DNA from 3 places in the Lysinibacillus sp. FSL W8-0992 genome. Region 1 is predicted to be linked to each of the others. Evidence: riboswitches for the same ligand, from Rfam matches in the RefSeq annotation. Region 1 holds a riboswitch; each other region holds the start of a gene.
What was found. A riboswitch is a leader RNA that binds a small molecule or an ion and turns the genes downstream of it on or off. The one in region 1 is predicted to bind S-adenosylmethionine.
Positions count from the first base shown of each region.

Region 1 (10,531 bases):
AACCATGTTTCAGTCGCATTTACCACTCGAAATTTCCCCACGGTAGCTGCAGCTTTTGGGTCATTTACAAGCCCCATAACTAAATACCAAATGGCCATACGCTCTGGCGTATTATCTGCATCATAGACAATAACAACTTCCCCAGTAGAATCCGCTAAAGCTGTATTTAATGCAGAAGATTTGCCCTTACCTTTATAAGGTTCTACTGTTTCAATTACTCGTATAAATGGATATTTTTCTGTAAACTTTCTTGCAATCTCTCCTGTTCTATCCGATGAATTATCGTTAATGACGATTACTTCCAACTTATCTTTCGGGTAAAACAATCGGGACATTGCCCGTAAAGTTTGCTCAATAACAACTTCTTCATTATGTGCAGGAATGAAGATACTCACTGTTGGAACATCTATCATTTTTTTTGACCATTCATCGATAACCTTTTCATAAGATCGAAAATGCAAATAGCCCCCTTGCATTAAAAACATATGGTATAACAGCATAATCCATATGAGAAACAATGAAATATAAAATAAAATATCAGCCATTACTTTTCCTCTCCTCAAATAATCGCTTACGTAGCGTTATACGTAGTCTCAAAGTATTCATAAAAAATACAATAACAAATAACGATACTATGATTACTAACAGCCATAAAACTACTTCAAATGGCCGCTCATCAAACATCTTTTTTAAGCGATCCAGTTTGGTAAAAGAAAGCTGTATCTTTTGCTCTCCGTTTGCTGATTGCATTATTGATACGTTAGACGTCTGTACAAACTGTTCTGTTTTTCTAAAATCAAGCCATTCTAGCTGTACTTGTTTGTTTAAGAGTTCAACAAGCTCTTGTACATGATGAGCCCCTAAGTAGCTAGGATATTGGATTCCAATAGTTGAACCTGGCGCTTTATTGATATTACGAATCGACTGCTGTGTGGAATACAGTGGATATACATTCACATCATTTATTGCTGCTATCGTATAAGGATAAATTGTTTGTAAATCTCTTTCGGTTATATAAAAATGATTTTCTTGTTGTCGCAATACTCCACTGAAAAATGCGCTATCATTTAGAATTAAAGTAGGGTAAATTTTCTGCAATACTAAATAATCTAGACTTTTTTCTATGTTAGCTTGTGAAGAAGATAAAATAAAAGCTACCCCCTCCTGCTGTAATTGTTGTAAATATTTCAGCAATGCCTTATTGTCCTGTAAATAATAAATTGCACCATCTACTTCATATAGTGGGCTAATCTGTAAGTTGATAGGAACATTCAATTGCTTTAATTGTTCAACTACTTCCTTTAACTTCAAAACATCCGTTTCCACATTAATGTCTGATAACACGATAAATGCAGGATGAATGTTTGGAGATGATATTTTCAATAGATCACCAAATATCGATGGCCAGTCATATACTAAAGGAGATGTTTGAATCACTTTACCTATATAAGACCAATTGCTATTTTTTTCTTTCACAATAAAAGGGAAGTCTTCATTAAATGAAGATGCCATTTGTATAACTTCAGCATCATTAGGTGGCGTCATGACCGTCCATTCAATTGGACTCTGCAATTCATGTTCCCCAATTTTTCGAAGCTCGACTTTTTTTCCCTTTTGCCAATGTGAGAATGAGGAAATCTGCTCAATATTCTCCCCTATAGCAACAGCGGGTCCATGGAAATTGTTCATAGCTTGTAATGCTTGGAAAGGTATATGCATCTTATAGGCATTTAAAATGACAATACGTTTATAACCAGCCAATGTATCTTCTTTAATATTTTCCACTGGGATAACATCTACATCTGTATAAGCATTTAGCATTTCACGTAGAATTTGCACATCTTCATCAACTTGTTGATTGCTAGTAACATAAATAAGTGCAATGTCTTTATCATCGACACTTGCTTGATAATGCTGAGGCATACTAACTAAATAAAAAAGAACAATGAAGACGAGCAAGCCAAATCTAAAGCGCACTTGTTTTCATCTCTCTTTCCATTTCTGCTAATAAATCATCAAAACTTTGATCCATCTGTGGCGAGTAAGTAAAATAACTTGTTTTGTAGCTTAGTGTCACCCATCGCTTATTTAATAATTGATGGTTTTTTAAAGCTTGATCCAACTTTTCGTAAATAATATCAATGTATTGATCCGATGTATCGATTAATAAAATGGCAAGATAATTTTCACGATAGCGAAATTTTTTATCTGTTTGTCTAACGGATTGTTGTATTTTTTCCGCCAGTTGCTTCCATAAATATTGTGCTTCTTTGAAACCATATAGCTTTTTAAATTTTTCATAGTTTTCAAGCTTTAGCATAATAAAAACAAAAGAATGTTGATGACGATCCGCTCTTCGCATTTCTTCATTAACAATCACACGCATACGGGATTCATTATCAAAACCAGTCTCTACATCAATGGCTACAAAGTTTTTGACATCCTGCTGTAAGTTTTTCATATATTTTTCTTGTGCTAACAATAATTCATGAATCTTTCCGGCGCATAATACTAGGAGTAGTAAAACAACACCATATGCCAAAAATTGTTGCATTGAAAATGCATTACTTAACAATGCTACAGAACCAGTCATACCGATATACAGTAATGTGGAGCCGCTGATAAAAATAAATAATAAACTACTTATTAGCCCAGTAACCGTACCTCTCCATAGTGTTAGGATTACAATAAGTACTAAAAAGATATATAATAATAAACTTTCAATATCTTGATGTAGTAAAAAATAAGCAGGTAATTGGAGAAGCAAAATAAGTAAAATTCCATAAAGAAATATAGCTTTATTCCATTTTATTGCTGTTCGCATCGTCGACCTCTCTTTCCGCTAGAAGTGGTAATAAATTATCAAATATATGTGTCGCATTTGTTTGCACGTCTACATACCCCGTATTTGCATTGGCCTTTAGCGATTCCATTTTGCGGAAAAATTCTTCAGCCATCATATCATTATGGATTTCCAACATATAACGAGTTGCCATTGCGTAAACAGCAGGCGATTCGAATGTAACAGCTGGTTCACCTGTTTTAGCATCGTAGCGGCCGTACAATTTATGATCTCTACTATATAAAGACAGCAACCAATTGGTAAAGGGCTTCGTTTCTAAACCTAAAGTTGCACTATGGTAAGCAGTATACAATTGATCTATCATATGTAACTCTGTATCATATTCATAGTTTTTTGATACGACATCATAATATTTTGGGAAAAAACCTGCTTGAGCTTTTGGAGCTTTTGCTAAAATAGATAATTGATGCTCTAGTTGTGCTTTAGATAAAACATCATATTGTTGCATCTTTAAAAGTGCAGAAGGCATAATATAACTTAATGTAATAGTGTTAGCCTTTTTATGTGTATGAACATCAACAAAATCTACAAATGTATCTTCTTGCATTCCATACTTTACAATGTTCTTGCCAATGGACTTCCCTAACGTAATATAACGTTCATCATTCCATTTCTCCCCAGCATCAAATAGCGCTCGCATGATTCTATAATCATCAATCAGTGCGTTTACAGTAGCTTGTTTTTTACCGTCAATTCGCCAGACAATAAATTTCTTCTCTAAAAAATAATTATCAATCACTTCAAGCTGCTCATCGAAGCGAGCTTGATCATCTTTTTCTAGTAAATAGGTCAACCATAATCCGACTGATTCAGATAAAAACACATCTTTTTGTTGCGTTAAATCAGTACGTAATAAGTTATCTTCTGTCATTAGTTCTTCAACAACAAACCTCTCAGTTGATGAAATGGGCTTTTTTGTTATTTTTTCTTTTCCTTGTGAGCAGCTCATTAAAACAAACAACAGGCAAAACATGACTAAAATACCACTCCTAAAAAATTTCGTTATAGGATTTCACCTCCATCAGGACTAAATACCAAATTTTTTTCAGTATTATTGGCGAATAATATTATATCAGTAATCATATTAAATGAATCTAAACAAATTCTAAACAATTTTAAAAAAATAAAAGAACTTAATTATTGGATTTCAAACCATTATTTATCTTTCCCCAAAAAAAAATAGTACAAACCATTTTCATGGCTTGTACTATAGTGTTAGAAAAATCTATTTTACTGGTACTACTGCACCTTTCCATTCCTTCAGGATGAAGTCTTGGATTTCTTTAGATTTTAATACTTCTAATAATTTTTTAATTTCTGGCTTATTTTCATCTCCAGCACGTACCGCAATAATATTAACATATGGAGATTCTTTATCTTCAAGCTCAATTGCATCATCAATTGGGTTTAAGCCGTTATCAATTGCATAGTTAGAGTTGATAAGAACAGCATCGCCTTCTTCGTTTTCAAACATTTGAACAAGTAATTCTGGTGCAGTATTTGCATCGAATTTAAAGTCTTTCGGATTATCAACGATATCTTTAATTTCTGCTGCTGTTTTGTCGATACCATCTTTTAATTTAATTAAGCCTTTTGCTTCTAACAATGACAGCATACGGCCATGGTCTGAAACTGAGTTCGATAATAAAATTGTTGCACCTTTAGGAAGGTCTTCAAGAGATTTATATTTTTTAGAGTAAATACCGATTGGCTCGATATGTACGCCGCCAGCATTTACGAAATCATAGCCATTATCTTTAATTTGTTGTTCTAGATAAGGGATATGTTGGAAATAGTTTGCATCAATAGTTTTTGAATCTAAATCTTGGTTAGGTAGTACGTAGTCTTGGTACGTTTCAATTTCTAAATCAATACCTTCTTTAGCTAAAATCGGTTTTGCTTGTTCTAAAATAACTGCGTGTGGTGTGTTAGAAGCACCAATTTTTAATGTTACTTTTTCTTCAGTTTTTGCACTGTCGTCTGCTTTATCTCCAGATGTTGAACCTGCTTCGTCTTTGTTACCAGCACCACAAGCTGCTAAAGCTAGTACAAGTACTGATAAAAATAATCCTGCTAATAACTTCTTCATTTGTATACACTCCCTTTATTTGTTCAATCAATATGTTAGCGGTAAAAACCGGGTTAACCTTTTTAACGTTTGTCTGTTTTCGTTGTAATCATATCGCCAATCCATTGAATGATAAATACGACTACTAAGATCAAAATAGTTGCCATTAATGTCACATCTTGGCGATTACGTTGGAAGCCATCTAAAAAGGCTAAGTTTCCTAGGCCGCCAGCACCAATAATTCCAGCCATTGCCGTATACCCAACGAGTGCTACAGCCGTTACGGTAATCCCAGAAATAAGTGCCGGTAATGATTCTGGAATTAGTACTTTCCAAATAATTGTGGACGTTTTAGCACCCATCGAGCGTGCCGCTTCAATAACGCCTTTATCAATTTCTCGTAATGCAATTAATACCATTCGTGCATAGAATGGTGCAGCACCGATAATAAGTGCTGGTAGCGCTGCATTCGCTCCTCGAATTGTCCCAAGTAAAAACTTCGTAAATGGTATTAGTAAAATAATTAACACGATAAATGGTATCGAACGGAATATATTAACGACCGATCCTGTTAAAAAGTTAACGATTTTATTAGCCCATAATTGGTTTGGACTCGTTAAAAAGAGGATTATGCCAATGGCTAAACCAAGTATAAATGTTACGACTGTTGAAAGAGTGGTCATATAAAGTGTTTCATATGTGGCTGTCCACATTTTTTCCCAGTCGACATTCGGAAAGAGACTAGTTAGCATTTGCAATCACCTCCGTTTGTACTTCAACTGTATTTAAATAATTTAGTGCAGCTGCTACATTTGTATCCGTGCCATCAATTTGCACGATAAGAGTACCGTATGCGCCATTTTTAGTTTGTGAGATATTGCCATGGACAATACTAATCTCCACATCAAACTGTTTTACTAAATGCGATATAACAGGTTGCTCTGTTTTTTCACCAACAAAAACAAGCTTAACAAGGTGTCCCGTTGGATAATTTACTCTAAGCTGTGCAACTGTCTCCTGGGTTTCCTTCGTATCGGTAATTTGCGAAACGAATTTTTTAGTAATCGCCGCTTGTGGTGCTTGGAACACTTGTAATACTTCACCACGCTCCACAATTTCTCCAGCTTCCATTACCGCTACACGATGACAGATTTTGCGGATAACATGCATTTCATGGGTAATTAATACAATCGTTAAACCTAATCGTTCGTTAATGTCGACAAGCAAATCAAGAATTGCATCTGTTGTTTCTGGATCTAGTGCCGATGTAGCTTCATCACATAACAACACTTCAGGATTATTAGCAAGTGCTCGTGCGATACCAACGCGTTGCTTTTGACCGCCTGATAGCTGTGATGGATACGCCTTGTCACGTCCTTCTAAACCGACAAGTGCAATCAGTTCTTTCACACGTGCGTCTCGCTCACTCTTAGCTATACCTGCAATTTCAAGTGGAAAAGCGATATTTTCAGCAACAGTTCTTGACCAAAGTAAGTTAAAATGTTGGAAAATCATACTTACTTTTTGTCTAGCATCACGCAACTTTTGGCCCTTAATAGATGAAAATTCTTGATTGTTCACCTTCACCGTACCTGTTGTCGGCTTTTCTAAACCGTTTAATAAACGAATCATCGTACTTTTACCAGCGCCACTATAGCCGATAATGCCAAAAATCTCACCTTTGTTAATCGTAAGATTGACATCTTTAACAGCAGTTAATTCGCCATTTGCGGTTTTGTATTTCTTCGTAATATTTTGAAGCTGTATCATAGCGAATACTCCTTTTCTCATATAGAAAACCCCTTCACTCATAGACAAGTAGAAGGGGTCACGTATTTTATACGCTAAACCGTTCTCTCATCTTTCAAAGAAAAATCTTTGAGTGATTTGGCACCTTTTCACATATGTGATGGTTGCCGGGCTTCATAGGGCACTTCCCTCCGCCGCTCTTTATAAGAGTTCGATATATTTAATAGTTTTTAATATAGTTGTTACTTTACCATGCTAGCAAAGTTCAGTCAATTGGTTTTTTTAACAATTCGTATAAAAACGGTACGGATTGAAATGCATAAACCTTGTCTATAACTTTTCCTCGATCGCTAACGAGTAAACAAGGTACACTTTCGATTTGAAAATCATAAGCTATTTGCTCTAAAAAATTTATATTTGCCTTACCTAATTTCAACTGTGGCAGTAACTGTTCTATGATATCCATCATTTTAGATGCAACTGCACAAGTTCCGCACATCGGTGTATATAAATAAAAGGCAGTTTTTTCACCAGATTTTACAGCCGTTTCCCACTGCTCTTTTGACCATTCTTCCATTTTTCACGCAACCTTACAAAATATATTCATTATGGATGGAAAAATACGCGCGCAATAAAATCATCGCAAGCACTTTCCTCGGTGTAGTTTCTACTTCTTTATAAGTAGGCATTGTTCGCAAATGCTCCGCCTCAGGATAATGTCTGTCCATTAATGCTCGTAGTTTATCTCCTGATGCATCTGCATCAAAAAATGTATATAGCTCACAGCCCTCATATGGGTCGAGTAATTCTTCTAATTGATGCACACCAATTGTACCATTTGTACAAAGTATTGTAACATCTTCACTCAAAATAGGTTCTATTTGAAGCTTATCCGAACGGCCTTCCACGATTAAACATTTCCCTTCGAACATCACGCCACCCCCATTTAGACAGTTATCTACTACAACAATTCATTGCCATTACCAGATTCCACACGATGCATAGATCTACATGTTAACAATCATTTTCACATGTCGCTTCGCAATTTGGACAACATTTTATGGTGAGTCACTGTACTATCATTTACTTGCAGAGTCAAGCTTTGTACAAATCAAATTACCAACTAATACCTCGTGCTATATAATAAAAAACGCCGGTGTGTATGCCGACGTTTTTCTATTATAGGCTTGTTTATTCTGCAATCATTTCTTCGTATTGTTCTGCAGTCATAAGGCTTTCAATCTCTGAAGCATCTGCAGGCTCTACAACGATCATCCATGCTTTTTCATATGGTGATTCGTTTACGAATTCAGGGCTATCTTCTAAATCTGCATTTACTTCAACTACAGTACCTGAAATTGGTGCGTATAATTCAGAAACAGTTTTTACTGATTCTACGCTTCCAAATGGATCATCTGTTTTAATTTCGTCGCCAACTTGTGGAAGCTCAACGAAAACGATATCTCCTAATTCAGATTGTGCGAAATGTGAAATACCGATACGTACTTTACCATCTTCTAATTTTACCCATTCGTGTTCTTCAGAGTAACGTAAGTCTTTAGGTGTGCTCATGCCAAAAACCCCTCCATAAATATGTAATATATTCACTTTCAGTGTGCCATACTTCTTTCATAAAAACAAGGATTAAAGCTGTTATTTCCACGCTTGTTCAAAATCTGATTCCTTAAAACCTAACGTTACTTTTTTTCCATCAGTAACAATTGGTCGCTTAATTAGCATACCGTCAGAAGCAAGTAGTGTGAGCTGTTCATCTTCGGGCATTTCCGCCAGTTTATCCTTCAACCCAAGTTCGCGATATTTCATGCCAGATGTATTGAAAAATTTCTTCAGAGGCTGTCCGCTAGCTTGCCAATAACTCTTTATTTGCTCTTTCGTAGGTGGTTGTTCAACAATGTGTACCTCTTCGTATGAAACGCCATTGTCGTTTAACCACTTCTGTGCTTTTTTACAAGTTGTACATTTAGGGTAATGGATAAATTGAATCATATTTATAGGCTCCTCTACTATCATTTCCTGTAGTATACCATCATAACTAGTATGAGCCAAAACGAAACATTTATTGGCTAGTTACGCAAGATAAATTAGTAATGTCGAATGTGGCTACCGCCATTGATTTTCGCTACGGGCGGAAGGTCTGAGCAGAATAGCAATTGTTTGAGTGCCTGGTACTTTAGCATAGATACATCGCATTGTATCGGCTCCTATTTCGTAAAAATCCACTACGCTTTCCGCGGGCACAGTGTAAGCCGCAACCCTCGCTAGCGCGCGGTTTGTTTCGTCTTACATTCTGTGTTGTTCCCGCAGGAGTCTTCGTGGATTTTTACTTAATAAATTATAAAATGCATGGTGAATTGTTTGAGTGCCTGGCACCCCACATATGACACTTAGCATAGATACATCGCATTGTATCGGCTCCTATTTCGTAAAAATCCACTACGCTTTCCGTGGGCACAGTGTAAGCCGCAACCCTCGCTAGCGCGCGGTTTGTTTCGTCTTACATTCTGTGCTGTTCCCGCAGGAGTCTTCGTGGATTTTTACTTAATAAATTATAAAATGCATGGTGAATTGTTTGAGTGCCTGGCACCCCGCATATGACACTTAGCATAGATACATCGCATTGTATCGGCTCCTATTTCGTAAAAATCCACTGCGCTTTCCGCGGGCACAGTGTAAGCCGCAACCCTCGCTAGCGCGCGGTTTGTTTCGTCTTACATTCTGTGCTGTTCCCGCAGGAGTCTTCGTGGATTTTTACTTAATAAATTATAAAATGCATGGTGAATTGTTTGAGTGCCTGGCACCCCCACTTAGCTTAGATACATCGCATCACATCGGCTCCTATTTCGTAAAAAATCCACTACGCTTTCCCTCTGGCACAGTGTAAGAAGTACCCCTCGCTAGCGCGCGGTCTGTTTACAACAATATCTACTAGCAAAATTCAGAATTGTTTGTGTGCCTGGCACCCACATAACAAAAGGCAACAAGAATGATTTTCTCGTTGCCTTTTGTGGACACTCTAATCTTAGCTTTCCTATAGCAAGCAGCTAGGTCAAAGTTTATATTATACGATGAATTTTTCTGCTTCGATTAGTTTAACTGAAGCTTCACGCTTTTTAGTAATCAGGTTATAAGGATTGTTACGAGTCAGTTTACGTAATGCTGACAATGTCATACGTGCAGCATCTCCATCTGCTGATGCAAGAATTGTATCCTTTGCCTCTTTCTCGATTTCTGCAAATGCTTCTTGGCAGAAGATTTGTGTGTAAAGTAGTTTTTGATGTGATTTTTCTACACCTTCACGCGCAATTGCCTTTTCTGTACGTAAAACCGCAGACTCCATAGCGAATAATTGGTTGGCGATATTGGCAATGTTCACTAATACCTCTTGTTCTTGGTCTAGCTTCGCCCCATAGCGTTGTGCTGCCATACCCGCTGCTAACACAGCAATTTTTTTAGCATTTTTCACAAGGTATTTTTCTTGTGCTAGTGGCTCTGTGCCTACATCTTCAGGCATTAGCATAAGAAGTTCTTGTTGTAAGTTTTGTGCGACCTGTAATAATGGCAATTCACCTTTTAACGCTTTTTTCATAAATGTACCTGGTACAATCATGCGGTTAATTTCATTTGTACCTTCGAAAATACGGTTAATTCGAGAATCGCGATAAATTCGCTCCACTTCATATTCTGCCATAAAGCCATAGCCACCATGCAATTGCACCGCTTCATCTGCGATATAATCCAATGTTTCCGAACCAAACACTTTCGCAATCGAACACTCAATTGCATATTCAGCAATTGCATTTGCAATAACTTTCCCTTGCTTTTGTTCTTCA
Region 1 is NZ_JBBOZQ010000001.1:1,742,322-1,752,852, reverse strand. Features, by position in the region: gene NSQ74_RS08435 (glycosyltransferase family 2 protein) at 1-545, opposite strand, end outside; gene NSQ74_RS08430 (hypothetical protein) at 538-1,977, opposite strand; gene NSQ74_RS08425 (diguanylate cyclase domain-containing protein) at 1,967-2,824, opposite strand; gene NSQ74_RS08420 (glycosyl hydrolase family 8) at 2,799-3,836, opposite strand; gene NSQ74_RS08415 (MetQ/NlpA family ABC transporter substrate-binding protein) at 4,089-4,952, opposite strand; gene NSQ74_RS08410 (methionine ABC transporter permease) at 5,015-5,683, opposite strand; gene NSQ74_RS08405 (methionine ABC transporter ATP-binding protein) at 5,673-6,701, opposite strand; SAM riboswitch class I at 6,786-6,890, opposite strand; gene NSQ74_RS08400 (thioredoxin family protein) at 6,946-7,257, opposite strand; gene NSQ74_RS08395 (hypothetical protein) at 7,271-7,612, opposite strand; gene gcvH (glycine cleavage system protein GcvH) at 7,872-8,252, opposite strand; gene NSQ74_RS08385 (arsenate reductase family protein) at 8,334-8,687, opposite strand; gene NSQ74_RS08380 (acyl-CoA dehydrogenase family protein) at 9,760-10,531, opposite strand, start outside.

Region 2 (10,531 bases), 160 kb from region 1:
TCGTCGCACTCCATTGTGAATAAGCAAGCCAGCATAATACAGAAGACGTGCTTAAAATTAATAGCGCATAAAATGGTGCTTTATTTGTAATGCGTTTACTCTCACTTACTACATTTTTCAGCGCTATACTTTCTGAATCTATTCCTTTAAATGTAATCAATGCTATGAGGAAAAATAGAATATACATTGCTAAATTGACCACAAAGACATAATCAAATTGATAATCTGCAACAATGCCAGCTAATGCAGGACCAACAGCAACACCAACATTTTGTGCTAAATAAATCGCATTAAACGCTTTACGTCCGCCCTCAGGCCAAGCAGCTCCAGCTAGCGCAAACATTCCTGGAAATACAATGCCTCCACTAAATCCAAGGACAGTTAAGAACCACACATAATGAGGCCAACCATGCCAAATCGTTAAGCCGACTAACGAGGCAACTGTTAAAAGAATACCTAGCATAATAGACTTGTAGCCACCAATTCTATCAAATAAAAATCCACCTAAAAGATTCCCTAACACACCTGCAGCCGAATTCAACATTAAAATAAAGCCAGCCATGGCAAGTGTCTTTCCTAGGTAGTCATGCATATAAATGGCATTTAAAGGCCATAAAAAAGAGTTGCCCGTCGTGTTCACAAGCATACCGATAATTAAAAACCAAACACTTTTTGGCATATTCTTGACCTCCGTTATTTCGTATCTCTAAATAGCTAGTTTATGCTGAAAAATAAAAAAGTACAAGGAAAATAAATTTACCTTTTCTTCATAAAATATTCCTTTTTTAAATAGACTTTTTTCCTCACTGTGCTCTTGCTATAGCAGACATGCATTCCTCCATCTGGACAATAAATCACATTGCTTATTTAAATGAATAAACTTATATCTCAACCATTCCTACATATTAAAATTCTTATCCATGACGGAACCTTACGCACATGATAAAATATAACGTTAGAGGAGTGAAATACATGACAGAAATAAACTTTCCTTTTCCTACAGAGGGGAAAAGATACTATACATGGAATCGATATTTACGTGATCAGTTTGGTCACAAAGTATTTAAAGTAGCGCTCGATGCAGGTTTTGATTGCCCGAACCGTGATGGTACTGTTGCATTTGGGGGTTGTACATTTTGCAGTGCTGCAGGGTCAGGAGACTTTGCGGGTAATAAAGTAGACCCAATTGATGTGCAGTTCGCAGAAATTCGTGACAAAATGCATCAAAAATGGAAAGATGGCAAGTATATGGCTTACTTCCAAGCGTATACAAATACACATGCACCGCTTCCTGTCTTAAAGGAGAAATTTGAGGCAGCATTAGCGCAAGAAGGCGTAGTAGGACTTTCCATTGCGACACGTCCAGACTGCCTTCCTGATGATGTTGTAGAATATTTAGCAGAACTCAACGAACGCACTTATTTGTGGATTGAACTCGGCCTTCAAACAGTTCATGAAAAAACAGCAAACCTCATTAATCGTGCACATGACTATGCAACATATGTAGAAGGTGTTGAAAAACTTCGTAAGCACGGAATTCGCGTATGTTCACATATTATAAATGGGCTTCCACTAGAAGACTATGACATGATGATGGAAACTGCACGCGCAGTTGCAAAGCTCGATGTCCAAGGCATTAAAATCCATTTACTCCACCTATTAAAAGGGACACCAATGGTAAAACAATATGAAAAAGGCATGCTAGAATTTTTAGACCAAGATGTTTACACAAAACTAGTAGCCGATCAGTTAGAAATTTTGCCACCACATATGGTAATTCATCGTATAACAGGTGACGGGCCCATTGATTTAATGATTGGACCGATGTGGAGTGTCAATAAGTGGGAAGTACTGAATGGGATTGATGCGGAGTTAGAACGCCGTGGCAGTTGGCAAGGTAAGTTTTATAATGCTGAGGTCACAAAATGAAGCTTCAACGAGTCTTACAATATGCACAGCAATTATTAGTAGACACGATACAAGAAGGCGATACAGTTGTAGATGCCACAGCTGGAAACGGCCATGATACATTATTTTTAGCACAGCTTGTTGGCGATAACGGACAAGTTTATGCATTTGATGTGCAAAAAAGCGCTGTTGATGCTACTTTACATCGTCTGCTAGACAACGCGTTAGAGCACCGTGCCCTAGTGTTACAAACTGGGCACGAAAATATAAACCAACATGTGCAAAAGCCCGTTACTGCTGCAATTTTTAATCTTGGCTATTTACCTGGTAGTGACCATGATATCGTGACAAAACCGAATACAACTATACAAGCGATTAAAGATTTACTACAACTCCTAAAAATTGGAGGCTTAATTGTGCTTGTCATCTACCATGGCCATCCAGGTGGTAAGGAAGAACGTGACGCTGTTATTGAATTTGTCAGTCATTTACCACAAAAATATGTACATGTGTTAAAATACGAATTTTTAAACCAACAAAACGATCCACCATTTGTCATTGCCCTAGAAAAAATGAAAGACTTACCTACCAATTAACCCTTTTTACAAAAGCCCGAACTTGAAATTTCGGGCTTTTTCCTTTCTCAGAGGCACAAAGAATTATGATGGAATACTTTTTAATATAGAAAATACTGTTTCTATATAATTTTAGCTAGATGTCTTCTAAGATAGACTCTACTTATTCATCAAAATCTTAGACAAAAGACATAAAACAGTTAACGCTTGATACTTTTGTCATTTTTTTATCTTTTTGATTTTCAAAAAAATGAAATTCCCCACTAACTTAGAATTGGTGCCAGGCACTCAAACAATTATACGAGTTGATTGGAGTGGAGGGCGACGACACCTGCTCATAACGCACAAAACGTAAGACGCAACAGACCGTGTGATAGAGAGGGTTGTGGCTTACAATGTACCCGCAGAAAGCGTCCGCCCGTTGCAGCAATAAAAATAAAAAAGCCCTCTCATAATGAGAGGACCCTTTTTACACATTATTTATTTTTTCGTTTATCATTGTATTCAATCCAAAAATCTGCACCTTTAATTCCTAGTTTACGAGGATCAAAAACAGGGTCTTTGCCCTCTTTTTTCTGTTTCTCGTAATCTTTTAATGCTAGAATCGCAGGTTTCATAATAATTAAGATAGCAATTACATTTATCCATACCATTAAACCTAAACCAACATCTCCCATTGCCCACGCAAGGTCAGATGTACGAATCGTTCCATAAAATGTTGCAATCAAAAAGGCAATCTTAGCTATCCAAATGAAAATCTTTTCGGTTTGCCCAGTGAATAAGTAGGCTACATTCGTTTCAGCTATATAGTAGTACGCCATGATTGTCGTAAATGCAAAGAAGAACAAAGCAATTGCTACAAACTCTGAACCAATGCCTGGCAATGAAGATTCCACTGCATATTGTGTATACGCAGCACCTTCTTTAATACTTTTCGCAAACGTGATTTGTTCGTCTCCTGTAAGACCGTTTTGATTGAATTCTCCTACGTAAATAAACGAATCTGTACCTTCAACAGCCTTTTCATTTTGAACATTATACATACCTGTAAATAAAATCATAAATGCAGTAGCCGAACAAACTAATAATGTATCAATGTACACAGATGCTGCTTGTACAATACCTTGTTTCGCAGGGTGTGAAACTTCTGCAGCTGCAGCTGGATGCGCTCCAGTTCCTTGACCAGCTTCGTTTGAATAAATACCACGCTTAACACCCCAAGCGATTGCTGAACCAATAATACCCCCAAATACTTCTTGAGCACCAAAAGCACTTGAAAAAATTAAAGAAAATACAGCAGGCACTTGTGAAATATTCATAAAAATGATAATAATTGCCATTAGAATATAAGCTAAAGCCATGAACGGTACAACGACCTGTGCTACATTTGCAATCGATTTAACCCCACCGAAAATAATTGCACCTAATAATACGACAATTATTATTCCTGTAATCCAAGGTTCCATACCGAAAGCGTTTTCAACAGCAACCGAAATTGCATTCGATTGAACGCCAGGCATTAATATTAACATTGCGATTAACGCCGCAATCGCAAAAATGACTGCAAACCATTTTTGCCCCATTCCTTTTTCAATGTAAAAGGCCGGACCACCACGGTATTCTGTATCTTTCTCTTCTTTATATATTTGTGCTAATGTCGACTCAACATAAGCCGTCGCCGCACCGATGAAGGCAATTGCCCACATCCAAAAAATTGCACCAGGCCCCCCCATTGCGATTGCAGTTGCCGTACCAGCAATATTACCTGTACCAACACGCCCTGATAATGCAATCGACATTGCCTGGAAAGAAGAAATTCCTTTTTCCGATTTCTCTCCTTTAAACATTAAGACGAACATATCCTTAATGAGTCTTACTTGTAGGAACCGTGTAATGATTGAAAAGAATAAACCAATCAATAAAATACCATAAATAAACCACGGCCCCCATAAAATACTGTTTAGAAAACTTACAATACCTTCCATTTTACCCCTCCCAAAATATGAATATTCTTACTTTAAGACATTATAGTATTACATTTTTCTGAAAATTACAATATTATTTCCAAGTTACTATACATCTTATTCAACAATATTTTTCGGAGGGGAAACATTCTATCGAATTATATATCCAATTCGACGCAAGGCATTATTAACAAAATCTCGGATATAGACAAAAATCTCTTCACGCTCTATTTCATGGAATAGATTATGGTAGCATTTTGCCCATTCTTTAAATTGGAATTCAGCAAACTCCTGTTGATGTAGCCAATTGCGTGTTTGTCTAGTTTCCGTGATACTATCTCTTTCACCAGTCATAATAAGCATAGGCGTGTTCGGAAACTCTGCTTTTGGCATGACCGCTAAATTGCGCATCATTTGCTGTAATTCACGATACCACTTTACTGAGATAACGGACTTAAAAGGAAACTCGTCCTTCATTTCATCTCTACCTTCGACACTACGCGTTAATTTGTCAAAAGAGATATCGTGTGTCATTTTAACGCTTGCCGTTAAAGCACTTAAGCTCGTTAATGCATTTGATAACTTACCAGGCTGTAATTTTAAATGCAGCCAAGGTGATGTCAAAATAATTCCTGCACACTCATATTTTCTCTTATGCATTGTATGAAGGATTAACGTTGCTCCTAGTCCGTGCCCCATTAAAAACACTGGCAAATCATATGAAAAAGCATTTTCAATTAAATGCCTTGTATATTTGTTGTACTCTTTAAAGTCCTCATCATGGACACGTGAGAGTTTCGCATTTGCCCCATGATTCGGTAAATCCCCCATGACTACGTGGAAGCCTTCCATTCTGAGTTTTTCAATAAGCCATGCGTACCAACGGTGATTTTCATAAGCACCGTGAACAATAGCAATCACAGCCTTCGCTTGTCCATCAGCTTCCCATTTCCACATTCACATAGTCCTCCTAAATAAATAGTTACACAATGATTATAACGAAATATTCTCGTCTTTATAAAATTATATTTGCATAAAATTGCGCATTTGATACGATAATACTACATCAAAGAAAGAAAAGAGGCGTTTAGCATGATTTATCCGTTTAAAGACAAAACACCTAATATCGATCCATCAGTTTTTATAGCTGACTATGCAACCGTTACTGGTGACGTAACGATTGGTGCCGAGACAACTATATGGTTTAATACAGTTATTCGAGGTGATGTATCACCAACAATAATTGGTAAACGAGTAAGTATCCAAGATCTTTGCTGTCTACATCAAAGTCCAAAATATCCATTAATAATCGAAGATGAAGTAACAGTTGGACACCAAGTAACTTTACATAGCTGTACAATTCGAAAAAATGCATTAATAGGTATGGGATCAATCGTGTTGGATGGGGCAGAGATAGGAGAAGGTGCATTTATTGGTGCGGGTAGTCTTGTACCTCCAGGTAAAGTCATTCCTCCTAATTGCTTAGCATTAGGTCGTCCAGCAAAAGTTGTACGTGAATTAAATGCTGAAGATAAAGAAGACATGGAACGTATCGTTAGAGAATACGCCGAAAAAGGTCAATATTACAAATCTCTTCAAAAATAATGGATGCCCTAAAAATACGCGGGCTGCGATATAGGTGTAAGTGCTCTAGTAATAAACAAAGTTATATAGGATAAAAAATAAATTCGCGATTTCCTTCCAAGGTAAACGGAAAGACGCGAATTTTTTTGCAATCAATTACGCCTAGGCATCATTTCATCCAAATTTTTACAGTATGCTCGAAAAGCGCCTTAGAAAATCTATGACATCCGCCTAGGCCTTTAACTTGCTTCAGCATTCAAATCCAACCTTTAGAAGTGGGGTGTGAATGCTGAAGCAAGTTAGAAAGGGGCCATTACGTAGCCCCTTCACTAAAACATTTGCTTATGTTTACCACATATTCGAATGCTCTTTACAAAATAGCTTATAGACTTGCTTTTTCTCTTAATGCATCAGCCTTGTCCGTATTTTCCCAAGGCACATTTAAATCTGTACGACCAAAGTGACCATAAGCAGCCGTTTGTTTGTAAATTGGGCGACGTAGATCTAGCATTTTAATGATGCCTGCTGGACGTAAATCAAATAGTTCGCGAACCCATTGTACGATTTCGCTTTCGCTTACTTTTCCTGTACCAAATGTATCTACTGCGATTGATACTGGTTGTGCTACACCAATGGCATAAGCAAGTTGGACTTCAGCACGTTCTGCTAAACCTGCAGCAACAATATTTTTTGCCACATAACGAGCAGCATATGCAGCTGAACGGTCTACTTTTGTAGCGTCCTTACCAGAGAATGCACCACCACCATGACGTGCATAGCCACCGTATGTATCAACGATGATTTTACGCCCAGTAAGTCCAGCATCTCCTTTAGGTCCACCAATAACAAAACGACCTGTTGGGTTGATGAAATATTTCGTTTGAGCATCTAATAACTCACTAGGTACTACTGGTGCTATTACTAACTCTTTTAAGTCTGATTGAATTTGTTCAAGTGATGCTTCTTCATCATGCTGTGTTGAAATAACAATAGTATCGACACGAACTGGGATGTTGTGTTCATCATACTCAATTGTCACCTGTGTTTTACCGTCTGGACGTAAATATGCTAGTTCACCTGATTTACGTACTTCTGTTAAACGACGAGCTAATTTATGCGCTAAACTAATAGGTAATGGCATTAACTCAGGTGTTTCGTTACAAGCGTAACCGAACATTAAGCCTTGGTCACCTGCGCCAATAGCTTCAATATCTGCATCAGTCATAGAACCTTCGCGCGCTTCTAATGCTTGGTCTACACCTTGGGCAATATCTGGTGATTGTTCACCAATTGCAACTAGTACTGCTAAGTTTTCAGCATCAAAGCCATATTTACCGCGTGTATAGCCGATTTCTGCTACTGTATCACGCACGATACCTTTAATATCTACATAAGTAGAAGTAGTGATTTCCCCTGCTACTAATACTAATCCTGTTGTTACAGTTGTTTCACACGCTACACGTGCATTTGGATCTTCTTTTAAAATGGCATCTAAAATGGCATCCGAAATTTGGTCACAAATTTTGTCGGGATGTCCTTCTGTTACACTCTCTGATGTAAACAATCGACGGTTTGTCATTTGATTTTCCTCCTATTACTCTTACAAATAGCATTTGCGAAATTAATACGGTACTCATTACCCATGTCAAGTTCGCTCCTGAAGGATAGAACTTTCAAGCCGTTGTTGCTTTTAACATGAGGATTTCGAAAGATCCGTCATTATAATAAGGAAAGAATTGTATATACTTACCTTTACATTCATTATGAAAATAAAAAAAATCCTTTTCTCACGTACTTTACATGAGGAAAGGAATAATGACTTCGTAACCTTTCACTCTTATCGTTCAAGGGTTTTCCCCTTGCATCAGGTTGGCACCAGCGCATGTCGTGAAATAGTTCATGCAGGTTGCCGGGTTTCACAGGGCCTGACCCTCCACCAGCTCGGGATAAGAGTATCCGTTCAATTCCTCATCTTACGTAAAAGGTCGAACGTTGTCAATTATTTTATGACTTTTTGTTGAAAGTTATTTAAAACACGAAAATAATTTTTGAATTAGTATAGATTATTAAAGCAATTGTGTTATACTATTTTTGAAATTAAGAAAAACTCCCTCAAACTCAAGGGAATACTATAAAAAAGGATGGTATTTAATCGATGAATTCAGTAGAAATTGCAAACGAACTGAAGGAATTATTAAACGGCGGGAACATTAACGTTCAACTTTCAGTACCACAATTAGCGGAAAAAGCTACATCTCGTGGTGAGGCTATGTTAACAGTAGATGGCGCAGTTCGTGCAGAAACTGGCAAATACACTGGTCGTTCACCTAAAGATAAATATACGGTAGAAGAAGAAAGCACAAAAGATAAAATTGACTGGGGTAAAGTAAACCAACCAATTTCTTCGGAAGTGTTCGATAACTTATATGTAAAAGTAGTTAAATACTTAAAAGAACGTGACGAATTATTCGTATTCAACGGTTTTGCTGGTGCTGACAAAGATTCACAATTAAGCATCCAAGTAATCAATGAATATGCTTGGCATAATCTTTTCGCCCATCAATTATTTATCCGTCCAACACAAGAAGAATTAGCTTCTCATGTTGCTGACTTCACAGTTATCTCAGCTCCTAACTTTAAAGCAGATCCAGCTATCGATGGTACATCTTCTGAAACATTCATTATTGTATCACTTGAAAAGAAAATCATCCTAATCGGTGGTACTGAATATGCTGGTGAAATGAAAAAATCTATTTTCGGTATTATGAACTACCTATTACCACAACAAGGCATCCTATCAATGCACTGTTCAGCAAACGTAGGTGAAGCTGGCGATGTGGCATTATTCTTCGGTTTATCTGGTACTGGTAAAACAACTTTATCAGCTGACCCTGACCGCAAATTAATCGGTGACGATGAGCACGGCTGGTCTGACAACGGCGTATTCAACATTGAAGGTGGTTGCTATGCAAAAACAATTAACCTTTCTGCTGAAAAAGAACCTGAAATCTATAACGCAATCCGCTTCGGTTCTGTACTAGAAAACGTAGCTGTAGATCCTGAAACTCGTGTTTGTGATTACGATGATGTTTCATTAACAGAAAATACACGTGTTGCTTACCCTATCCAATATATTGAAAATATTGTTGATCCATCTGTTGCAGGTCATCCAAAAACAATCGTTTTCTTAACTGCTGATGCATTTGGTGTATTACCTCCAATCAGTAAATTAACAAAAGAACAAGCAATGTATCACTTCCTAAGTGGTTTCACATCTAAACTTGCAGGTACTGAACGTGGTGTAACAGAGCCAGAACCAGTATTCTCTACATGCTTCGGTTCTCCTTTCCTTCCACTTCCAGCAACTGTTTATGCTGAAATGTTAGGTCAAAAAATCGATGAGCATGGCGCACAAGTATTCTTAGTAAACACTGGCTGGACTGGTGGCGAATACGGTACAGGTAGCCGTATGAAGCTTTCTTACACTCGTACAATGGTACGTGCTGCAATCGATGGTAAACTAAACAACGTTGAAACGACTCAAGATGCTGTATTTGGCTTACACATTCCTACATCAGTTGAAGGCGTACCTTCAGAAGTGCTTAACCCACGCGATGCATGGGCAGACAAAGCTGCTTATGATGTAAAAGCTGCTGAACTTGCTGGTCTATTCAATGGCAACTTCAAGAAATTCTCAAATGTTTCTGAAGCAATCACTAAACTTGGTGGTCCATTAAAATAATAATGCGGCTAAGGGAACGATTTATTCGTTCCCTTTTTTTTACCCGTTTTTATAAAAAATACTCTTCAAATTTTTATGTTTTGGATAGTATTGGAGGATACATATGAAAAAAAAATACAAAATACTAGTTGGCATCATCGTTTCATTATTTGTATTGTTTATCGGAGCTGGATTTATTGCAGGCAATTACTTTTACAACTTGGCGTTAAATCCACAATCTGATAAATCAGCCGTTCTTGATGCACCACATAATTTAATTGATTCAAATCCGAATGAAGTGAAAGAGAAAGAGGCTCGTGAAACATGGTTTAACAGCCATTACGAAGAAACAACGATTCAATCCGTAGATCAACTAAAACTACATGCCTATTCCATTAAAAATCAAAATGATTCAAACAAATGGGCAATTATTTTTCATGGATATTCAAGTGATGGATTACAGATGACCAAGTATGCAAAACACTTCTATGATATGGGCTATAATGTACTTATTCCTGATGCGAGAGGTCATGGTAAAAGTGAAGGAGACTATATCGGAATGGGCTGGCATGATCGCTTAGATGTCGTGTCATGGATTGACAATACGGTTCAATTAAATAACGATGCAGAAATTGTCCTTTTTGGTGTTTCGATGGGAGGCGCCACAGTAATGATGGCATCTGGTGAAGAATTACCTACAAACGTTAAGGCAATCATCGAGGATTGTGGCTATTCTTCTGTTTGGGGCGAATTTTCTTATCAGCTAAAAGCGATCTTCC
Region 2 is NZ_JBBOZQ010000001.1:1,903,235-1,913,765, reverse strand. Features, by position in the region: gene NSQ74_RS09555 (MDR family MFS transporter) at 1-679, opposite strand, end outside; gene NSQ74_RS09550 (TIGR01212 family radical SAM protein) at 973-1,929, shown strand; gene NSQ74_RS09545 (tRNA (mnm(5)s(2)U34)-methyltransferase) at 1,926-2,504, shown strand; gene NSQ74_RS09540 (alanine/glycine:cation symporter family protein) at 2,960-4,468, opposite strand; gene NSQ74_RS09535 (alpha/beta hydrolase) at 4,598-5,404, opposite strand; gene NSQ74_RS09530 (gamma carbonic anhydrase) at 5,540-6,052, shown strand; gene metK (methionine adenosyltransferase) at 6,414-7,610, opposite strand; SAM riboswitch class I at 7,866-7,984, opposite strand; gene pckA (phosphoenolpyruvate carboxykinase (ATP)) at 8,187-9,773, shown strand; gene NSQ74_RS09515 (alpha/beta hydrolase) at 9,877-10,531, shown strand, end outside.
Region 2: linked by a shared signal. The riboswitch ahead of metK (methionine adenosyltransferase) and the one ahead of NSQ74_RS08405 (methionine ABC transporter ATP-binding protein) in region 1 are both predicted to bind S-adenosylmethionine.

Region 3 (10,531 bases), 1.4 Mb from region 1:
TATGGCAAATCATCTACTGAATTTCTTAAGAGAAGAAATTAAAGTAGGTCGTTTAACTACGAGTTTACGCCCACTACAATCAGGTGTAGGTTCAGTAGCGAATGCTGTATTATTAGGTTTCAAAGATTCCGAGTTTGAAAATTTAGAAGTTTATTCGGAAGTACTACAGGATGCTGTATTTGAATTAATGGATGCTGGAAAAGTAAGCTTTGCATCTGCTACTTCTATTACCCTATCTGAAAAAGTAGGAAACCAAGTTTACGGAAATTTTGAAAAATATGCAGATAAATTAGTATTACGACCACAGGAAATTTCTAATCACCCAGAAATTATCCGTCGACTCGGCTTGATCTCTGTCAATACAGCGCTTGAATTAGATATTTATGGGAATGTAAATTCAACTCATGTTTCTGGCACAAAGATGATGAATGGTATTGGAGGTTCTGGAGATTTTGCTCGTAACGCACGATTAGGTATTTTCGTGACAAAATCGTATGCAAAAGGTGGAAAAATTTCTAGTATCGTTCCAATGGTTTCGCATGTAGACCATACCGAACATGATGTGGATGTTATCGTAACAGAGCAGGGCGTTGCAGACTTAAGAGGTTTAGCACCTAAAGAGCGTGTCGGTCTAATCATTGAAAACTGTGCGCATCCAGATTATAAAGAGCAATTATGGGCGTACTTTAATGACGCAAATGAAGCAACAGGTGGTCACCATACACCGCATGATTTAGAAAAAGCACTTTCTTGGCATGTGAATTTAGCAAAGAACGGTACAATGCTAGATCCATCATTTGCTAAATAATATATTTAAAAAGTGTTAGATTGACTGCTATCAATCTAACACTTTTTGCTATGCGTTGATGTCTGCTTCTGCGGATGCATTCCACGGGTACACAATCAGCCGTAATCGTCGCTGCCACGCTGTCAGTTGCGTCTTAATTTTGTACTGTAGCCGAGGAGTCACACCTCTCGTTACCACCAACTAGTGTCCTCAAAGATATGTCTCATCCTCTTGGTTTATGCTGACTTTTTAAAGGCAGATGTTACTTTCGGTTCTGTTCCTTGGAATAGCCTTTTAATATTTTCAATATGCAAAATGAACGCTATGCATAAAAGTAGAATGGAAATAATAGTTGGGCCAATTCCAGGTATCCATAAATAAGTTGCTGTACAAAATACAATATAAAATTCTAACACACCGACGATTAAATAGTTTGTAGCGAAAGATAAAATCACAAATAATATAAGTGCACATAAAGCAATTTTCCAATCGACAGCAAGTAAAATCCCAATAATGGAGGCAGTACCTTTGCCACCTTTAAAGCCCATATGGAATGGGAAATTATGCCCTAAAATAACACTAGCAGCCATTGTATAGATTAAGAGCCACGTTTGTATTTCGGTGAATTGTGATGCATTAGAAGAAAAGTAGTAGATGGCACAGAGAATAGCACCGACGCCTTTACCAATATCAATTAGCGCCACTAATAGGCCGTATTTCCAGCCAAGAGAAAGCGTTGCGTTCGAGGCACCAGCATTGCCATGACCAGTCTTTTTTAAATCTACACCCGATAGAAATTGTGCTACTTTAGATCCGTGGATACAGCCGATTAAATAACCGATGATAATAATAATAAAAAAAATAATGGCTTTTTCCATAAAAAATGCTCCTTTCATTTTTATTTTTTAATATAGTGTATGTGCTCTTATTACGTAAATTAGCAGACAGAAGTTTCAGAAAAAAATAAATTTTACTGTTGACAGAAAAAAAGTCTATGTTTATACTGTGTAACAACGATGGAAATTGAATCACATACTCTTATCAAGAGCGGCGGAGGGATAGGCCCTATGATGCCCGGCAACCAGTGAGTGACAAACTTGCTAAGGTGCTAATTCCTACAGATTCTTACTTGGATCTGGCAGATAAGGGGAGGAAAACTTGCAACCGCAACCCTCTTCTTAACTGAAGAGGGTTTTTGTTTTCTACACATAAATCCTCCTCATCTCCGGTACCATCGTAAAACCATTAAGGAGGAAGAAAATATGTCGAATTTCAAACCAGAAACATTACTATTACACGGTGGTCAAGAGCCTGACCCAGTGACAGGTTCTCGAACTGTACCAGTGTACCGTTCAACAGCTTTCGTATTTAAAGACACTGCTCATGCGCAACGTCTTTTTGCATTAGAAGAAGCGGGCAATATTTACACACGTATTACAAATCCAACTGTAGATGTTTTTGAAAAACGCGTCGCTTTACTGGAAGGCGGTACAGCAGCAGTAGCACTTTCATCAGGTGCAGCAGCTATCGCATTTTCAATTTTAAATCTAGCAAGTGCAGGGGATGAAATCGTAGCAGCAAGCTCTTTATACGGAGGAACATATAACTTATTAGCAAATACACTACCAAACTACGGTATTAAAACAATTTTTGTAGATGAAACAAACCCTGAGAACTTCCGATCTGCGATTAATGAAAACACAAAAGCAGTGTTTGCTGAAATTTACGGCAATCCAAGTTTAAAGGTTTTAGATGTAGAAGCAGTAGCAACGATTGCACATGAAAATGGCTTGCCATTAATTATTGATAGCACATTTGCTTCACCATATGGCGCAACGCCAATCGACTTTGGTGCAGATATAGTTGTTCACTCAGCAACAAAATGGATCGGCGGTCATGGTACAACTTTAGGTGGCGTTGTTGTAGATGCTGGGAAATTTGATTGGACACAAGGTAGATTCCCTAGATTTACAGAGCCAGACACATCGTATCATGGATTGCGATATGGTATTGATACTGCAGCTGCTGCATTTGCCACAAAACTGCGTGTGCAACTACTACGTGATTTTGGTCCAACATTAAGTGCTGATGCTGCCTTTAACTTACTACAAGGTTTAGAAACGCTTCATTTGCGTATTCCTAAACATAATGAGAATGCGTTAGCAGTTGCTGAATATTTACGTAACCACCCATCCGTGGAATATGTAAACTATAATGGATTAGAGGATTTTGCTTCCCATGACTTAGCGAAGAAATACTTGAAAAATGGCTTCGGTTCAGTGCTTACATTTGGCATTAAAGGTGGACGAGAAGCAGGGCGTCAGCTAATAGACAGCGTGAAACTATTCTCGCATGTAGCAAACGTTGGAGATGCAAAATCGTTAATTATTCACCCAGCATCTACAACCCATCAACAATTATCTGCTGAGGAACTAATCCAAACTGGCGTATCCGAGTCGCTCATTCGCTTATCAATCGGTTTAGAGGCAGTTGAGGATATTATTGCAGACTTAGAACAAGCAATTGCACAAGTAACACCTACTGAACAAAAAGTAGAAGCTTAATATAAATTGATAAATTAGGTTCATGTCGTAGCGTTAACGTATTTTCTCATTCGAAGTACCTCATTTGGTAATGCGTATAACGTTGCTACATCAATCATTACCTCATTCGGTAAGTTATCTGAAATTTCCTATAAATAATACCTAGTATTTTTATAAGTATTGTTGACTTGATTAAAACCATGCTATATACTAGGGATTAAGTTAAATGTTCGAATGGCTACCAACCTAGAACAATTTTAAAGATTGTCGATGTTACGTAATTCTAAATGCCGCTACAGTTTAGGTGGTAACAATTAATTTGTTTTCATAAGTGCTCCCCCACTTTTGAATAAATATATGAAAAGAGTGTAGCTACATAGCCAGTAGCTACACTCGCTTAAAAAAACTGATCGAAGGAGTGTTTTAAATGGGAAATGTTTATCGTGCACAAAATGTAACAGCTTATATAATTTATGAATTAAATGAAAGTCAACATTTTGTGAACAACCTATCCATTCAAAACTTACTTTCGACAGTTGAAACAAAATGGCAACAAACTTTTGGACATAGTGCTTTTGAAGAAATCGTATATGCTAAAGAAGAAGGCTACATAGTCAAAGAAGTTTTTGAAGAGTATGAAGCTAACGGTACAAGTCATATTGCACTACCAGCGACAGAATATTATTTAAAATACGGGTCGTTTCAATTAATTGAACGCACATATGCAGTACCGAACTTTACACAAGAAGAAATAAAGCTAGTGCAATCAGCTTTAGCGCAATATCGTTACCGATTATTTTTACAAGCAAGTTAACTTTCCCTTATATTTTTTAGCTCATTCTCTACTGCTATAGGGAATGAGCTTTTTGTTGCGTTTTACGTTACTTGTGGAAATAGTTACTGCTTTTCAAAACAGCTTATTCTATAACGGGTATCTTCATACATATATAATAGAAGAAAGGCATTTCTTTTTGTAATAAGAGTTCGTCAAAAGTTGTTCAAAAATTATAGATTTATTAATAAAACGTATAATAAAGGCAATGAAACCGATTTCTTTTGCACTCCTAGAGAAAACAATTGTCCATCCTAGAAAGATTTTTCTTGTGCAATGTATTTATTTGCGTTACAATTTTCTTTAGGTTAAATTTTGAATTATTTGAATATGTGCTTGTAGGCACAGACTTTATATATATATAAAACTGGAGAAATGTACGTTGGAGGGAATAACAAGTATGGCAACTATAAAGGCAGCGATCTTAGGATTTGGAACTGTAGGTCAAGGTATCTATCATATATTGAATGAAAAGCGTGAAGAACTTAAACGGAAATTAGGCATTGAATTGGAAGTAGCAAAAATATTAGTAACGGATACTAGTCGTGAACGTGTTCCAGGTACTGCTCATTTATTAACAACGAGTATGGATGAGGTTTTGGCAGAACCTGGCATGCAAGTTGTATTTGAAGCAATTGTCAATGAAGAACCGGCATTTGGTTATTTAAAGCGTGCAGTTGAACATAAGTGTCATGTGATTACAGCAAACAAAGTGATGTTTGCAAAACGTGGCTTAGAGTTACAAGAACTTGCAAAGTCAAATGGTGTATTCGTGGGCTTCGAAGCAACAACAGCAGGCGGCGTGCCTGTTATTAAAACGATGAAAAATATTTTGCTTGTAAATGATGTAAGCCGTATTCAAGGTGTCTTGAATGGAACATCTAATTATATTTTAACAAAAATGCGCGCACAGGGCTGGTCCTTTGAGAAAGCTTTAAAAGAGGCGCAAAATTTAGGTTATGCAGAAGCTGACCCATATAATGATGTATCTGGTCAAGATGCCTTTAAAAAGTTAATGATTTTAAGCGCATTAGCATTTGGTGAACAACCAGATTGGGCTGACGTCGAAGTGATTGGCATTGACTGTATCTCAGCTGAACAGGTAAAGGATGCTTGTGAAAAAGGCTTACGTTATCGCCATGTAGCTGAAGTGGAGAAACTTGCAAATGGTAAAGTGGTAGCAAAGGTCGGTCCACAATTAGTAGATAAAGAGCATCCGCTTTATCCGGTTGATGACGTTAATAATGCGGTTGCGCTTGAAACGAATTATATTGGTACATTAACATTAGTAGGTCCGGGCGCAGGCATGTATCCAACGGCAAGTGTGATGGTTGAGGACTACGCTGAGATTATCGGAAAACGTGCTGGATTTGTAGTAAGTATTTAGTTGAGTAGGTGCCAGTCACTCAAACAATTTTGAATTGTTTGAGTGACTGGCACTTTTAAAGTTTAGTCTTCGTCCTTCACGTCAATATCTTCAGGAATAGGTGTGTTACGCCAAATTTCTATTTCTTCTTTTATCCGTTCTAACTGTTCAAAATAGGTACTAAATTGTCCACTATTAATCAATATTTGGTCCCCATCATAAATTGAACGGATGCGTCCTTCATAAACAAGTCGTAGTATCTGCTCCTCAGGCATGCCAAGATCCAGGGCTGTTTCTTCAATAGTTTTATACATAAACGGTCGCTCCTTTTAATGTTATTATTATACCTCCTCTGTTATAGAAAACATAATAATGGATTGTATGTAAGGAAAGTAAGTTGGGAATTGTTTGATTTTGGATAAATCTGTATAGTTAACAGTAATAGTGTTAAAGGTTAGGAGGGAATCAGCAATGGTCTATCCATATTTTTTTGTACTTCTAGCAGCTATTTTATGGGGAATGACAGGGACAGCACAAACTTTTTTAGATAATGGCGTATCACCGTTTGCAGTGGCGACTATTCGCTCAGCAATTGGTGGTGGATTATTATTAGTTGTAGTAGTGTTGTTACGTAAAATTACTTTTCGAACATGGTCCTGGAAATGGACAATATTGGCGGCGGCAAGTATTGCTTTATTCCAAGGTCTTTTTTTTACATCTATCCGTCTAACAGGCGTAGCAATTGGCACTGTTGTAACAATTGGTAGTGCCCCGATGTTTTCAGGCGTGCTGGAGTGGCTACTTTTGAAAACGCGACCAACAAAAGTATGGGGCATCGCAACTGTTATGACAATTACAGGATGTATTTTATTGTTTATTAATAATGGAGATGGAACTATACATATGGGTGGCATAGGGCTAGCCATTTGTGCGGGTGTTTCTTTCGCAGTATATACAAATATAAGTAAAAAACTAATGGCACAGCAGGAAGCATTACCTGCAGTGGCTATGACGTTTTCGATTTGTGCGCTTTTATTACTACCGTTTTCAATTGGCAGTGGGTTTAGCTGGCTAGCAGTGACACAAAACTTATGGACAATGCTTTTTATGGGCGTTATGTGTACAAGCATAGCGTATTTATTGTTTTTAAGTGGTCTTCAGAAAATTAGCTCATCATCTGCTGTAACATTGTCACTTGCGGAGCCCTTAACTGCAGCAATGTTAGGTGTAGTGCTAGTTGGCGAGCATTTAAGCGTAACATCTTGGTTTGGTGTTGCAATGCTACTTAGTGGCATTGTAGTTCTTACTTTTGCGGGAAGGAAAAAATAGAAATAGTAAGAATGGAAAATGGTAAAAGCTTAAGAAATTCTTCATTTTTATCCTAGTTGGTTTTTAAGATTTTATATGTAGACTATTAGTTGAGAGCGAGGTGTATATCATGACGAAGTTAACAGTTCTTGTAACAGACGATGATCAAGATATTCGTGATGGTATTGAAATTTACTTAAAAAATGAAGGTTATCATGTCATTAAGGCAGCAGACGGTGTAGAAGCACTTGAGAAGCTAGAAAATAATGAAGTACATTTAATTATTTTAGATATTATGATGCCAAATATGGATGGTATTACGGCGACGTTTAAAATTAGAGCAGAGCGCAACATTCCAATTATAATGCTTAGTGCGAAAGCTGAAGATGGTGACAAGATTCATGGCTTATCCGTTGGAGCAGATGATTACGTTACGAAACCATTCCATCCATTAGAGCTGTTGGCGCGTGTTAAATCACAATTGCGTCGTTATGTACAACTTGGGACGTATAATGACGGCGCAGCAAAGGTAGAAATTGATGGTTTAGTGCTAGATGAAGATGCTAAGGAAGTTGTGTTGGAAGGCGAACCTGTTCGTTTAACGCCAATTGAATATAAAATTACAGAATTACTAATGAAAAATGCAGGACGTGTTTTTTCAATCCGAGAAATTTATGAACGTGTATGGAATGAGGAAGCTTACAATGCTGAAAATATTGTAGCAGTTCACATTCGGAAAATACGTGAAAAAATTGAAGCAGATCCGAAAAATCCACGTTATTTAAAGGTGGTGTGGGGCGTTGGCTATAAAATGGAAAAATAAAATAGAGAAGTATGTAACAATAGCAGGATTTGTGGCAGGTGTTATCGGTCTCGTTTATTTCGGTATTTATGCATATAAAATGGTAAATTCCCGCTCCTCCGAAATGCTACAATTTTTCGAAAAAATTTTTTAGGGGGGAGTTGAAAACATGATGAAAATTTGGAAGCCTCTTCTTGCACTTATTTGTTTAACATGGTTTATTTTCGGTGTATTTACGTTTTCTAAAATTGGCTATCAGTATGTAGGGAAATCGTATTTTCAATCCGGAAATTTTCAAAATGAACTGGACAGCTTTCAAGCAGAGCTAGGGCCGTTAGTGCTTAATTTACCAACGGCTGAGGAATTGAAGAGCAAGATTACAGTTTCAGAAAATGAAATTGAGGAACACCGCAATTATTACGGTTCATTAGGCACACAAATTGATAATATAAAGAGTCAATATGAAGAGAAGATTCAAGAAGCTGCTGATAATAATGCCACCGAATTAAAAACAAAGCTTGAAAATGAGCGAGATGCCAAAATAAAAGATATTACGAAAAACTTTGAAGATGATGAATATGTTCGTAAGAAAATTGCGGCGCAAAAGGGTGCACTCATCGATAAATATATAAAAGCTGTAAAAGATGAAGCAAAAGATTTTGCGAAAAACTATAGCTATTTATCTTATGAATTAACGAATGTTGAAACTGGAGAAACTTTTCAATCCGGAGATATTACTGACAGCAATGTATACAAAATAACATATGTACACCCTCCGCTAAGAACGGGAAGCATCAGTAACAATTCAAGTCATTTGTTATACGGTTCGGATGTCTACATTGAATCGGATGTATTAAATGAAACGAGTGAATACACAGGAACGATTACTATCTCGAAAAGAGCTGCACAGTCTGCAGCGATAATGGATGGATATGACCAATTTAAACGGAATCAATACATGTTTTTTGTTATTTGGCTTACAAGTCTAATAGCAGCATTCTTTGCTTGGAAAGGACGTAAAGAATTGCTTCCTACTATAGGCAGCTTAAAGGAAAAAGAATCTTTAGCCAAGCTACGCATTGATATCCAAATAGTATTCCTGTTCATTACAGGTTGTGTATACTGGTTTTCTTCACATATTGCATTCGAAGCAATTGAATATACGTATCAATACAATTATGTACGATTTTTAATTGACTTTGTATTTAAAGTATTAATTTTAATCATTATTGGTGTTGCATTTTTCGTGCAAGTTATTTGGTTGTATGATCGTGTAAATACAGTGAACAAACTAAGTCAAAATGTACAAGATAGTTATTTGTGGGGAATAGGGGAATCGATGACTGATTTATTTTTAAATCGATCAATCGCTTTACATTCAATTGTTTTAGTCGCAGCTGCCTTTTTTGGTGGTGGTAGTCTTGTTGCTAGTATGATGTGGGGGGGGGGATTCCCAATTCTCGTATTAGGAATATGTACGATTGTCGGCATTCCAGCAATGATTGTTTTCCTTTCTAAAATGGGTTATTTAAATCGCATTATGAAGGATACAAAGGATATGGCGGAAGGGCGCCTAAACCAAGATGTGAAAGTAAAGGGGAAATCCCCGTTAGCAGCTCATGCAGAAAATCTTAATCATTTACGTGAAGGTGTTCGCACATCAATGCATGAACAGGCAAAGAGTGAACGTTTGAAAACAGAGTTAATTACAAATGTTAGCCATGACTTACGTACCCCTCTTACATCTATAATTACGTATACAGATTTACTGAAAAATCCAGATATTACGGAAGAGGAGCGTAAGCAGTATATTCATATTCTCGATAAAAAATCAGACCGATTAAAAGTATTAATTGAGGATCTGTTTGAAGTATCCAAAATGGCGAGTGGCAATATTGAGCTTCATCGAAGTCGTGTTGATGTGACACAGCTTGTTCAGCAGGCGGTAGGAGAGCATGAGGAAGATTTAAGTAAAGCACGCTTAGATTTGCGCATGTCGATGTCTAATGATCCTATTTACGCTTATGTTGATGGACAAAAATGGTGGAGACTTATCGATAATTTAATTGTCAATGTATTGAAATATGCCTTAGAAGGTACACGTGTTTATGTTACGTTAAAAAGAACGACTAACGGTGATGCTGAATTCACTGTGAAAAATGTTGCGAAATATGAAATAAGCGAAAATGCTGATGAATTATTTGAACGCTTTAAGAGAGCAGATGCTTCACGTCATACAGAGGGCTCAGGGTTAGGTTTAGCCATTGCACAATCTATTGTAGATTTGCACGGAGCACGTATGAGCATAGACGTAGATGGAGATTTATTTAAAGTAATCGTTCGAATACCAGCAGTGTAAGAAGCAGCTAGGACAAAAGAGAAAAAGTGTTAGATTGACTGCAATCAATCTAACACTTTTTGCTATGCCGTTGTTGTCCGCTACGGCGGACGCTTTCCGCGGGCACACCGTAAGCCGCAACCCTCGCTAACGCGCGGTTTGTTGCGTCTTACGCAGCGTGCGTTCCCGCAGGAGTCGCCGCCTCCGCTACCAACAACTAGTTCTCACTTCTAATTATTTATTGATCTTAAAAGATAAATTGATCCTTCTTTTAAAATTTTCAAGTTTATCTCTGCCTCTTATTAATTGTGGTCACAATTCCTCGCAACGACAATGCTTTTTATAGCCCTACATTTTTGGCAATAATCATTTTCATCACTTCATTTGTGCCAGCGTATATAGACATTACGGGAATATCACGATAACGTCGTGCAATTTTATATTCCTCCATATAACCGTAGCCACCGTGCAACTGCATGCACTGAGTAGATATCTCTCGAGCATTTTCAGTAATCCAGTATTTCGCCATAGAAACCTTTGTTACAACGTCTTTAC
Region 3 is NZ_JBBOZQ010000001.1:335,060-345,590, reverse strand. Features, by position in the region: gene NSQ74_RS01425 (succinate CoA transferase) at 1-808, shown strand, start outside; gene NSQ74_RS01420 (glycerol-3-phosphate acyltransferase) at 1,024-1,665, opposite strand; SAM riboswitch class I at 1,823-1,936, shown strand; gene NSQ74_RS01415 (O-acetylhomoserine aminocarboxypropyltransferase/cysteine synthase family protein) at 2,050-3,351, shown strand; gene NSQ74_RS01410 (hypothetical protein) at 3,758-4,144, shown strand; gene NSQ74_RS01405 (homoserine dehydrogenase) at 4,563-5,549, shown strand; gene NSQ74_RS01400 (DNA-binding protein) at 5,612-5,842, opposite strand; gene NSQ74_RS01395 (DMT family transporter) at 6,000-6,857, shown strand; gene NSQ74_RS01390 (response regulator transcription factor) at 6,967-7,659, shown strand; gene NSQ74_RS01385 (hypothetical protein) at 7,637-7,792, shown strand; gene NSQ74_RS01380 (histidine kinase dimerization/phospho-acceptor domain-containing protein) at 7,808-9,997, shown strand; gene NSQ74_RS01375 (acyl-CoA dehydrogenase family protein) at 10,317-10,531, opposite strand, start outside.
Region 3: linked by a shared signal. The riboswitch ahead of NSQ74_RS01415 (O-acetylhomoserine aminocarboxypropyltransferase/cysteine synthase family protein) and the one ahead of NSQ74_RS08405 (methionine ABC transporter ATP-binding protein) in region 1 are both predicted to bind S-adenosylmethionine.